DNA from 2 places in the Streptomyces sp. NBC_01260 genome. Region 1 is predicted to be linked to the other one. Evidence: riboswitches for the same ligand, from Rfam matches in the RefSeq annotation. Region 1 holds a riboswitch; the other holds the start of a gene.
What was found. A riboswitch is a leader RNA that binds a small molecule or an ion and turns the genes downstream of it on or off. The one in region 1 is predicted to bind thiamine pyrophosphate.
Positions count from the first base shown of each region.

Region 2: another riboswitch for thiamine pyrophosphate. It lies ahead of OG322_RS02240 (purine-cytosine permease family protein); the one in region 1 lies ahead of thiO (glycine oxidase ThiO).

Region 1 is NZ_CP108464.1:6,398,806-6,404,138, reverse strand. Features, by position in the region: gene OG322_RS28550 (peptide-N4-asparagine amidase) at 1-1,727, opposite strand, end outside; gene OG322_RS28545 (NAD(P)/FAD-dependent oxidoreductase) at 1,834-3,030, opposite strand; TPP riboswitch at 3,244-3,356, shown strand; gene thiO (glycine oxidase ThiO) at 3,354-4,532, shown strand; gene thiS (sulfur carrier protein ThiS) at 4,529-4,747, shown strand; gene OG322_RS28530 (thiazole synthase) at 4,750-5,333, shown strand, end outside.
Region 2 is NZ_CP108464.1:495,420-500,752, forward strand. Features, by position in the region: gene OG322_RS02225 (nucleotide triphosphate diphosphatase NUDT15) at 1-28, shown strand, start outside; gene OG322_RS02230 (FBP domain-containing protein) at 79-573, shown strand; gene OG322_RS02235 (beta-N-acetylhexosaminidase family protein) at 845-2,800, opposite strand; TPP riboswitch at 3,093-3,187, shown strand; gene OG322_RS02240 (purine-cytosine permease family protein) at 3,178-4,575, shown strand; gene OG322_RS02245 (MFS transporter) at 4,606-5,333, opposite strand, start outside.

The DNA.
Region 1 (5,333 bases):
GCCACGTCGGCGACGCGGCAGTGGTGCTGCCGGTCGGCCGTGACCCAGCCGTGGGCGGTCCTCAGGGAGCGCGAGTAGCAGGCCCCGGTGTCCGTGGTGCCCCGGTAATTCTCGGTGGAGGCCCCATCGGCCGACTGGACGACGCCGGCCGTGCGGGCGATGCTGCCGGCCGAGTCCACGGTGTCGTCGGTGACCGCGTCCGTGCGCCACCCGCGCGCGGAGCCCTTCCGGGACGTGTCGACGATCACGCGGCGCTGGGTGACGGCCGCCTTCATGTCGTAGTTGTTGTAGTCGCCGTACAACGGGATGTCCAGGTCCACGTCGATGGGGTAGGACCAGGTGCTGCGCTGCGCGTCCGTGCGTCCGCGGGCCTGGGTCGTCACCGTGGTGGAACCGTGGTCACGCTGGTGCATCACCTGGTGGCTGCCGGTGGCGGAGACGTTGTCCGTGTTGGTGTACGCGAACTTCTGCTCGACGGTGGTGGTGACCCGGCCCTTCGAGGTCTCGACGTATCCCGAGATCTTCCAGGAGCGGCCGGTCGACACGGAGACGTCCGTGGAGCCGTTCCGGCCCGGGGTCTGGACGGTCTTCACGACCGGCGTGTGGCTGAGGGTGTTGGTGGTCACCCCGCCGCTCGTGCGCGCCTTGTGCGCGTCCGTGCCGACGAAGAGCGAACCGTCGACGTTCCAGCTGTCGGCCGCTCCGTAGGGGGTGATGCCGATGGCGTGCGGCTTGCCGTCGGCCAGCAGACCCGCGAAGGGGGTGAGGTCGATGTCGTACGCCTCGGTCCCGAACTGGTCGATGGCCGGGATCGGGCGCCACAGGGTCGGCACGATGCCGCCGGAGTACACCACGGGGTACGGCTGGGCGAGGCCCGCGGGCTGCCCGTCCACCGTGACCTGCACCTCGCGGTAGGGGCCGCCGCCACAGAGGTAGTCGGGGGCGGTTTCCGCCAGGTCACTGGGGACCGCGTCGAACCACTGCTCGTCGCAGCCGCCGCCGCGGGCGTAGACCTCCAGGCGCGCGTCAGTCAGATTGCGCGGGAAGGTGACGTCGGTGCGGGTGGAGCCGCCGTTGCCGACACTCATCCAGGGAGCGCTGTCGGAACCGGTGTCACCGAGGGGGACGACGCGGTCGGCCGTGGTGGCGGCCGGGTGACGCCGGTCGGCCTGGTAGTACGTGATCTTCAGCTTGATCCTGTACACGCCGGTGTACGTCTCGTTGACAACGTTGCCCAGTTCGAGCTGGAGCTTCTGGGGGTCCTTGAGGAGCGGCGTGAAGTCGGTGATGTCCTTGGCGACGTGCCAGCTGATGCCGTCGTCGTCGGGCTCGGCCGTGCTGGTGCGGAAGACCTCCGCGCCGCCGATGAAGACCGCGGCGAGGCGGTCGTACTGGCGGCCCTTCACACTGCCCGACCAGTCGAGGACGACCTTGTTCCAGGGGCCCTCGCACTTCTTGGGCGGGGTGAGCGTGGTGGTGTACGGCGGGCCGCCGAGGGTGTAGCCGAAGTCGTGGTCGACGGCCGTCACCGAACAGTGCTCGGTGTCCGGGCGGGAGACCGGCGGAGTCGCATCGACCGGGTCCTGGTAGTCGACGGCGGGGTTGGAACCGGGCTTGGGGGCGGTGTCCGCCTGGGCCGGGGCGGCCAGTGCGCCTCCGACGAGGGCGACCGACGCCGAGGCCATGGAGATTCCGCGCAGCGCGCGGGTCCATCTGTGCCGAAACATATGCGTCCTTCGAAGAGTACGAAAAATGATCACTTCAAAAGATGCACAGTGCATCAATCTCCCTCTTCCTCCAAGAGGCAGTCCACATACCGGACGTCAACGTCCGCTATCCGTGAGTCTCCTGACGGGTCGCCGACTTCAGTGGTACGGACGCGTCACCGGCCCGCTCCGGATCGAGCCGCGTCCCCGCCTCGATGAGCTTGCGCCCCTGGATCAGATCGCGCGGCCGGCCGACGGCGAGCACCGCGACCAGAACGCCGTCCCGCAGCCAGCACACCGACCAGGCGGGACCGGCCGGATCGCCGCGCCACAGCAGGGTGTCCGCGCCGTCATGGTGTCCCGCGTACTGCACGAACCGGCCGAACTGCTCCGACCAGAAATAGGGCACGGGGTCGTAGGCGGGCGGCTCCGCCCCGTCCCCGCCGGCCGCCCCGATGATGTGGGCGGCCGCGGTCCGCGGTCCCTGCAGGGCGTTGTCCCAGTGATGGACGAGCAGGCGCGCCCCGAAGCGCGCGGAGGGGAACGAGGCGCAGTCGCCGACGGCGTACACATCGGGCAGCGAGGTGCGCAGCGCCGCGTCGGCGGTCACCGATCCGTCGGGCCCCAGCGCGATGCCGGAGCCGGCCAGCCAGCCGGTGGCGGGCCGTGCGCCGATCCCGACGACGACCGCGTCGGCCGGGAGGGTGCGGCCGTCCGCCAGGACCACACTGCCGGGCTCGACGCGGGCCACCCGTGCCCCGGTGAGGAGTCCGGCGCCGCTCTCCGCGTACCAGGCGGCCATCGGGGCCGCGACCTCGGCGGGCAGTGCGCCCGCGAGGGGGCGTTCGGCGGCCTCGACGACGGTGACCTCGCAGCCCGCGGAGCGGGCCGCGGTGGCGAACTCGGCGCCGATCCAGCCCGCGCCGACGACCACGACGGTGTGCCGCGCGTCCAGGACGGGCCGCAGCCGCGCCGCGTCGTCCAGGGTGCGCAGCAGATGGACGCCAGGCACGCCCTCGGAGCCGGGCAGCACGACGGGTTCGGCGCCGGTGGCGATGACCAGGACGTCGTAGGGAACGGGCCCGGCGGAGGTGTCCAGCTCATGGTCGCCGGCGCGTACGCCGGTGACTTCGCAGCCCAGCCGCAACGTGATGCCCAGTGCCTCGAAGTCGATGTCGAAGGCGGATTCCTCGGCCTTGCCGAGCAGCACCGCCTTGGACAGCGGGGGTCGGTCGTACGGCTGATGGGGTTCGGCGCCGATCAGTGTGACGGCGCCGGTGAAGCCCCGCTCCCGCAGGGCCACCGCCGTCTGCACACCCGCCATGCCCGCGCCGACGACGACCACCCGCCGCCCCGCCGGCTCCGACTGCCGCTCCGACCGCTCTGCCCGCTGCTGCTCGCTCACCCGTCCACCTTAATCATCTGATGGGTCGTCAGGAAAGTGGTCCGCCACCGTGCCGTACCCACCGCCCTGCCCGGACCCCATGTGACGGCTCACTTTTCCGGGTCCGCGGGACGGGGTCTAGGGTGGCCCACGTAGAACACTCGCGGGAGCCCGGACGCACCGGGCTGAGAGGGAGGCTGGACGGCCTCCGACCGTACGAACCTGATCCGGGTCATGCCGGCGAAGGGAGGGGCTGGACGCCCATGCGTATCCACCGCACGAGCGGGTCCGACGTCCTCGTCATCGGGGGCGGCATCATCGGCCTGGTGACTGCCTGGCGGGCCGCGCAGCGCGGTCTGAGCACCGCGGTCGTCGATCCCGAGCCGGGCGGCGGGGCCGCCCGGGTCGCGGCCGGGATGCTGGCCGCCGTCACCGAACTGCACTACGGCGAAGAGATGCTGCTGGGCCTCAACGTCGCCTCCGCCAAGCGCTATCCGGGGTTCGCGGCCGAGCTGGAGGCGGCGAGCGGACAGGACATCGGCTTTCGCGCCTGCGGCACGCTGGCCGTCGCCCTGGATACCGACGACCGCGCCCATCTGCGGGAACTGCACGAGCTGCAGCGCCGGTCGGGACTGGAGTCGGACTGGCTCACCGGCCGTGAGTGCCGACGCCTGGAGCCGATGCTCGCGCCGGGCGTACGCGGAGGGCTGCGGGTCGACGGCGACCACCAGGTCGACCCGCGCCGGCTGGCCGCCGCGCTGCTGACGGCGTGCGAGCGGGCCGGGGTCGTCTTCCACCGTCACCGGGCCGAGCGGCTCTCGGTGGTGCGGGACCGGGCCACCGGGGCCGTGCTGGCCGACGGTTCGGAGCCGGCGGCCGATCAGGTCGTGCTCGCCGCGGGCAGCCTCAGCGCCCGGCTCGCGGGGGTGCCGGACCACGTCCTGCCGCCCGTCCGCCCGGTCAAGGGCCAGGTGCTGCGGCTGACCGTGCCCACCGCGTACGCCCCCTTCCTCAGCCGCACCGTGCGGGCCGTGGTCCGGGGCAGCCACGTCTACCTCGTGCCGCGCGAGAACGGCGAGCTGGTGATCGGCGCCACCAGCGAGGAGATGGGCTGGGACACCACCGTCACGGCGGGCGGGGTGTACGAGCTGCTGCGCGACGCCCACGAGCTGGTGCCCGGCATCACCGAGCTGCCGCTCACCGAGACCCGGGCCGGTCTGCGCCCCGCCTCCCCCGACAACGCCCCGCTGCTCGGCCGCACCGCGCTGCCCGGCCTCCACCTCGCCACCGGCCACCACCGCAACGGGGTGCTGCTCACTCCCGTCACCGGTGACGCCATGGCGCAGCTGCTGGCCGACGGCGAGCTGCCCGAGGTGGCCCGCCCCTTCTCCCCCGGCCGTTTCCCCTCCGCCGCCCCCGTATCCCAGGAGCAGCCCGCATGACCGCGCCCCTCCCCCTCTCCGTGTCCGTGAACGGCGAGGCCGTCGCCGTCGCCGCGGGCACCACCCTGGACGCCCTCGTCGCGACCCTGACCGGGGCGCCCTCGGGCGTCGCGGCCGCGCTGAACGAGACCGTCGTGCCGCGCGGCCAGTGGTCCGCCGCGGCGCTCGCCGACGGCGACCGGGTCGAGGTCCTGACCGCGGTCCAGGGAGGCTGACCGTGTCCGACGACCTCTTCACCCTCGGGGACAGCGTCCTCGGCTCCCGGCTGATCATGGGAACGGGCGGGGCGCCCAGCCTCGATGTGCTGGAACGCTCACTCATCGCCTCCGGCACCGAGCTGACCACCGTCGCGATGCGCCGCCTCGACCCGACCGTGCGGGGCTCCGTGCTCTCCGTGCTGGAGCGGCTCTCCATCCGCGTCCTGCCGAACACCGCGGGCTGCTTCACCGCGGGCGAGGCCGTGCTCACCGCCCGGCTGGCCCGCGAGGCGCTCGGCACCGACTGGGTCAAGCTGGAGGTGGTGGCCGACGAGCGGACCCTGCTGCCCGACCCGATCGAGCTGCTGGACGCCGCGGAGATCCTGGTGGACGACGGTTTCACCGTCCTGCCGTACACCAATGACGATCCGGTGCTGGCCCGCCGGCTCCAGGACGTGGGGTGTGCGGCGGTGATGCCTCTCGGCTCCCCCATCGGCTCGGGTCTGGGCATCCGCAATCCGCACAACTTCCAGCTGATCGTCGAGCAGGCCCGGGTCCCGGTGATCCTGGACGCGGGCGCCGGGACGGCGTCGGACGCGGCCCT
Region 2 (5,333 bases), 5.9 Mb from region 1:
GCCCGAGGATGCGCAGGTGAAATCCTAAATCATTTATTCATTTGCCTAGGGGTCATAGGCAGAGTTAGCTTCGGTTACATGAAGGCCGTGACCGAGCAGGACATCCGCATGTCGTTCATCAATTGCTCCAAGGGGGAAGCCAAGCGTCTGCCGCTCCCCCGTGATTTCGAGGAACTGCCGTGGGAGGATCTGGACTTCCTCGGCTGGCGTGACCTCTCCGCTCCCGGGCGCAGCTACATCGTCACCGAGCACGACGGCCGGCTGGCGGGCATCACGCTCCGCTTCCCCTCCCAGCAGCGCGGCTTTCTGCACCGGAGCATGTGCTCGCTCTGCCTGACCACGCACCCGGGCAGCGGGGTCTCGCTGATGACCGCCCGCAAGGCCGGACCGGCGGGGCGCGAGGGCAACTCGGTCGGCCTGTACATGTGCACCGACCTCGACTGCTCGCTCTACGTACGGGGGAAGAAGGCCGTGCCCTCGGGCGCCCGCTTCAAGGAGTCGCTGACGATGGAGGAGCAGATCGCCCGCACCACGGCCAATCTCTCCGGCTTCGTGGCCAAGCTCTTCGGCTGAGCCAGAGGTGCGCGGGCATGACAAGACCGGGGCGGCGGCGCGGTGCTCGCGGAGGACGGCAGCCGGGATGCGAGGGACAGCACGAGACCGCGGCCAGGCCGACGACGACCGCTCGCTGTCGCGGGACGCGCGGGCGCCTTCACAGCCGGCGGGGACAGTTCGCCATGAACGCCCTTTCGCTGGTGTACTCATGGTGCGGTTCATCGGTGCGCGGGGCCGGCTGCACCGGCCCCGCGCAGAGGTGGCCCCACGCGCCGGCAGGGCGTCCCGGCTAGCGCATCCGGCCCGCGGCCTGCGCGAGGAAGGCGTCGAGCACGCCGTCACCCACCTTGGGCTGGACGCTGCCCCAGGAATTGCGCGGCGGGTCGACCCGCACCGCGCGCGCCTGCTCCTGCAGTCGCCCCGATTCGGCGAGCAGTCGCGCGGCCGTGTCCTTGTCGCCCGAGCTCCAGGCGTCGAGGGCGTCCAGCATCGTCACCGTGGCGCGGCCCCACAGTGCGGTGGCGTCGAGCCAGGGCCCGGCGTCGGTGACGAACCCGGGCTGGACGGCGCCGCCGCGGATGACCTCGGGCGCGTTCCGCACGGCCGTGGCGTACGGGCGCAGCGCCCGGAGCGCGCCGGTCCGGTCGCCGGAGTCCCACGAGGTCCAGAACTCAGCGGTCCGGAGGGCCAGTTCGGGAGCCTGCGGCTGCCAGGGGGTGTCCCCGAAGGTGGGCGCCATGTGTTCCAGGTCGCCGAACACCAGCAGGGCGTCGGTCGCCGCGCGGTCGCCGCCCGCGAGATAGGCCATGGCGCGCCGTCCGTTGGCGGATGCGTCGTAGGCCGTGTCGTTCCAGGCGAAGTCGGCCGCGCCGAAGACGGCGGCCTTGCTGGCGTACGGCTGGTTCATGGGGTTGGCCACGATGCCGGTGAGGTGGGCGGACAGGCCTGCCTCACGCTTGTCGTACGGAGCGAGGAGCAGCCGTCCGGCGGTGTTCCCGAAGTCGTTGACGGGATAGTTGTCCCACACGAACACCTTGCGTCCGAACAGCTTCGCCGCGCCTTCGGCCTGCTCGTTGGTGATGGTGGGCGGCACGACGTCGGTGCCGGTCCACATGACCTCGATCGCGGGGTCCAGCGTGGCGCGCAGGATCTGCTTGTAGGCGGTGTCCGTCAGGTCACCGTATTCGGTCGGCACCATCTGCAGCGGCTGCGCGCCCGGGTGGGTGGCGATGAAGGTGTGCTGTACGTCGTTGAGGAGGTCGACCTGCGCCTTGGCGGCCGCTTCGCGCCCTGGTTCGCCGTACGCCGCTCTGTCGCCCTCGCAGTTCCAGCGGGTGTAGCTGATGTCGTCCAGCGGAATGGAGAACGCCCGCGTGCCGAGGTCGTACATCGCCTGGAGCTTGGCTTCGAGGTCCTTGCGGTGGGCCGGGTCGGAGTAGCAGACCGACCCGCCCGGGGAGACCGCGAAGGTGAACCGGACGTGGTTGGCGGTGGCCCGCTTCACCAGCTCGCCCAGTTCGGTGAGCTTGTCGGCCGGGTAGGGGTCGCGCCACTTGCTGCGGTGGTACGGGTCGTCCTTGGGCGCGTAGATGTAGGTGTTGGCCTTCACATCGCCGTAGAAGTCCATCTGGTCGAGCCGTTCGGCCTGTGTCCACGGCTCTCCGTAGAAGCCCTCGATGGTGCCGCGCAGCGGCATGGAGGGGAAGTCGGCGGCCTGCGCGCCCGCGACCTTCCAGGAGTGGCCGGCGCGCAGGAACAGCTGGCGCAGCGTCTGCACGGCATAGAACTGTCCGGTGGCGTCGGTACCTCCGAGGGCTACCTCCCGACCCGGGCCGTGCGCCGAGACCCGCAGGGCGTAGCCCTCCGCGTGGTCGGGGGCGGCCGTGCTGCCGAGTTGGCGGGCGATGTCCGCGCGGGTGGCGGGTCCGAGCCGCACGGTGAGCAGGCCGGCGGCGGCACGGGGCACATGACCGGGTGCCACGACGTCCACCCGGTGGGCGCCGTGCGCCTTGAGTTCCGCCACGAGACGGGTGAGCGCCGCGGCGTCGGTCCGGTCGTCGGCGACGACGATCGCGCGGCCGGTGACGGTGGCATCGGATCCGGTGCGGCTGATGGACTGCGGATTGGGTGAGACCGGCGGGAGGGCGGCCGCGCCGGGCGGACCGGCCGGGCGGGCGGCGCTGGAGGGCGATGCCAGGCACATCACGGCGGTCGCCGTGGCCAGCAGGCATGCGAGTGATGTCATGTCACGACGTCTCACAGAGTCTCCAAGTGGTCTAAACCAGCGAAGTGTTCAGGAGAATTCCGCAACCGGGGCGGGCAGTCAAGGACTTTCGTTCGATCCTGTTTGGTCTAGACGTTTACTAATGTTGGATACCGCGGGCAGCACGACCGGCCGCGGCGGCTTCCGCTGCGCGCTCCCCGGCTGACCCGCCGGCACGGACGGATCCCCCGTACGGACAGATCGCCGTCGCCCCACCGCGGGCCGGCGCCCCCGCCGCACGGGCCTGAGCACGGGCCCGGCTATCCTGACCGCCGAACCGGACACGGGGTGCCCCGCACGAGGGCTGAGAACACACCCGTCGAACCTGAACCAGTTAGCACTGGCGGAGGGATGTCTTCATGTCATTGCCGTATGCCCAGGACGAGCGCGCCGCCGCCCCGCGGCCCGCGTTCGGCGGGCGGATGCCCACCGCCCCCGGCGATCTGCGCATCGAGGCGCACGGGATAGCCCCCGTTCCCGAGGACCGTCGCTACGGCGGGCCCGGCCGGCTGTTCACCGTCTGGTTCGCCCCCAACCTGACCATGACCGGCGTCTTCACCGGCACCGTCGGCATCGCGCTGGGCCTGGACTTCGCCACGGCGCTCACCGCCGTCGTGCTCGGCACGCTCGTGGGCGCCGCACCCACCGCGTATCTGGGAACCTGGGGCAGCCGGACCGGCGCCGGACAACTCCCGCTCGCGCGGCTGGCGTTCGGCCGTGGCGTGGTACTCCCGGGCGCACTTCAGTGGCTGTCGTCCATCGCCTGGGACGCGCTGATCGGTCTGTTCGGCGGGGACGCGCTGGCCCAGCTGTGCGGCTGGCCGTTCTGGCTGGGGGTGCTGGTCATGATGACCGCACAGGGCGCGCTCGGCGTACTGGGGTACGAGGTGATCCACCGGCTCCAGACCGTGATGACCTTCGTTCTCGCGGCCGCCTTCGCGGTGCTCGCCGCGAAACTCCTGCACGGTGTCCACCCCGCCACCACCGGCTCCGTGCACGGCGCCGACCGGGCGGGCGCGTTCGTCCTGACGTGCACCATCGCCCTGAGCCTGGCGCTGTCGTGGGCGCCGTACGCCAGCGACTTCAGCCGCTATCTGCCGCGCACCGCGTCCCGGCCGCGCATGTTCTGGTGCACGCTGCTCGGCATCAGCGTCTCGTTCGTGGCGGTCCAGACCCTCGGCCTGTGGGGTGCGTCCGTCTTCACCGACCAGACCGCCCGCGGCATCGACTCCCTGCTGGGCGGGGGCGCCCTCGGAGCGTTCGGACTGCTCGCCGTGGCTCTCGCGGCACTGTGCAGCAACGCCATGAACGACTACAGCGGATCGCTCGCTCTGCAGACCATGGGGGTCCGCCTGCCGCGCCCCGTCGCCGCGGCGCTCGCCGCCGCTCTCGGATTCCCGCTCGTGCTGTGGATGCACGCGGCCGACACCACGGCACGCTTCCAGAACGTGCTGCTTCTCGTCGGCTACTGGATCCCCGGGTTCGTCGCGATCGTGGCCGTCGACTGGATCGTCCGGGCGAGGGCCCGCGGCGGCTCCCCCATCGACCTGGCCGCCGAGAGCTCCCGCCCCCAGCCGTGGTGGCCGGCGCTCACCGCCTTCGCCGTCGCGTTCGCCGCAGCGGTGCCCTTCATGAACACCAGCCTGTACGTGGGCCCGGTGGCAAAGGCGCTGCACGGAGCGGATCTCGCCTACGGGGTGGCGTTCCTCGCCGCCCTGGCCGTCTACACCCCGCTGCGGCTGCGCCGCCGCCCCTGACGCTCCCCGGCCGGCGGCGTTCCGCACGGTTCACGCCTTCGCCGTCGCCCTCTCGCCGTGGACGTAGCGGCCTCCGCGGAGCAGCGAGACGACCGCGGCCACCAGGCACGCCACGATGGCGAAGTCGAAGGCGACGGAGAGTCCCTGCTCGAACGGTTCGGAGATCAGCGTCGGGAAGAACGCCCGTCCGGTGAGGTAGTCGGCGTGACTGGCGGGCAACTGCGCCAGGGTCTCCGGGCCGAGCAGGCTGCGCACCGGGTTGTATCCCAGGAGCGCCGCGAACAGCACGCCGACGGGCGGCAGGGCCGCGACGCGCGCCGCGTCGGCGGACGGCACGCCCTGTTCGGTGAGGCCGTGGGCGAGCGTGTCCGGCAGCGAACTCGCCAGCCCGGCGATCATCAGCGAGAAGAAGATGCCGATGGACAGCACGGTGGCCGAGTTCTGGAAGGTGGTGCTGATTCCCGCGCCCACACCACGCTGGTCCGGCGGCAGACTGTTCATGATCGCCGCCCGGTTGGGCGAGGCGAACAGTCCCATGGCCAGCCCGTTGACGAGCAGGATCAGGGCGAAGAGAGGGTAGTCGAAATCGACCGGCAGCTCTTTGAGGGCCACGAAGGTGGCGGCAGCCAGGAGCATCCCGCCAGTGGTGAAGATCCGGGCGCCGAGGCGGTCGGAGGCCCATCCGGAGAAGGGGCCCGCGATCAGGAATCCGACCGTCAGGGGCAGCATGTAGATGCCGGCCCACAGCGGGGTCTGCT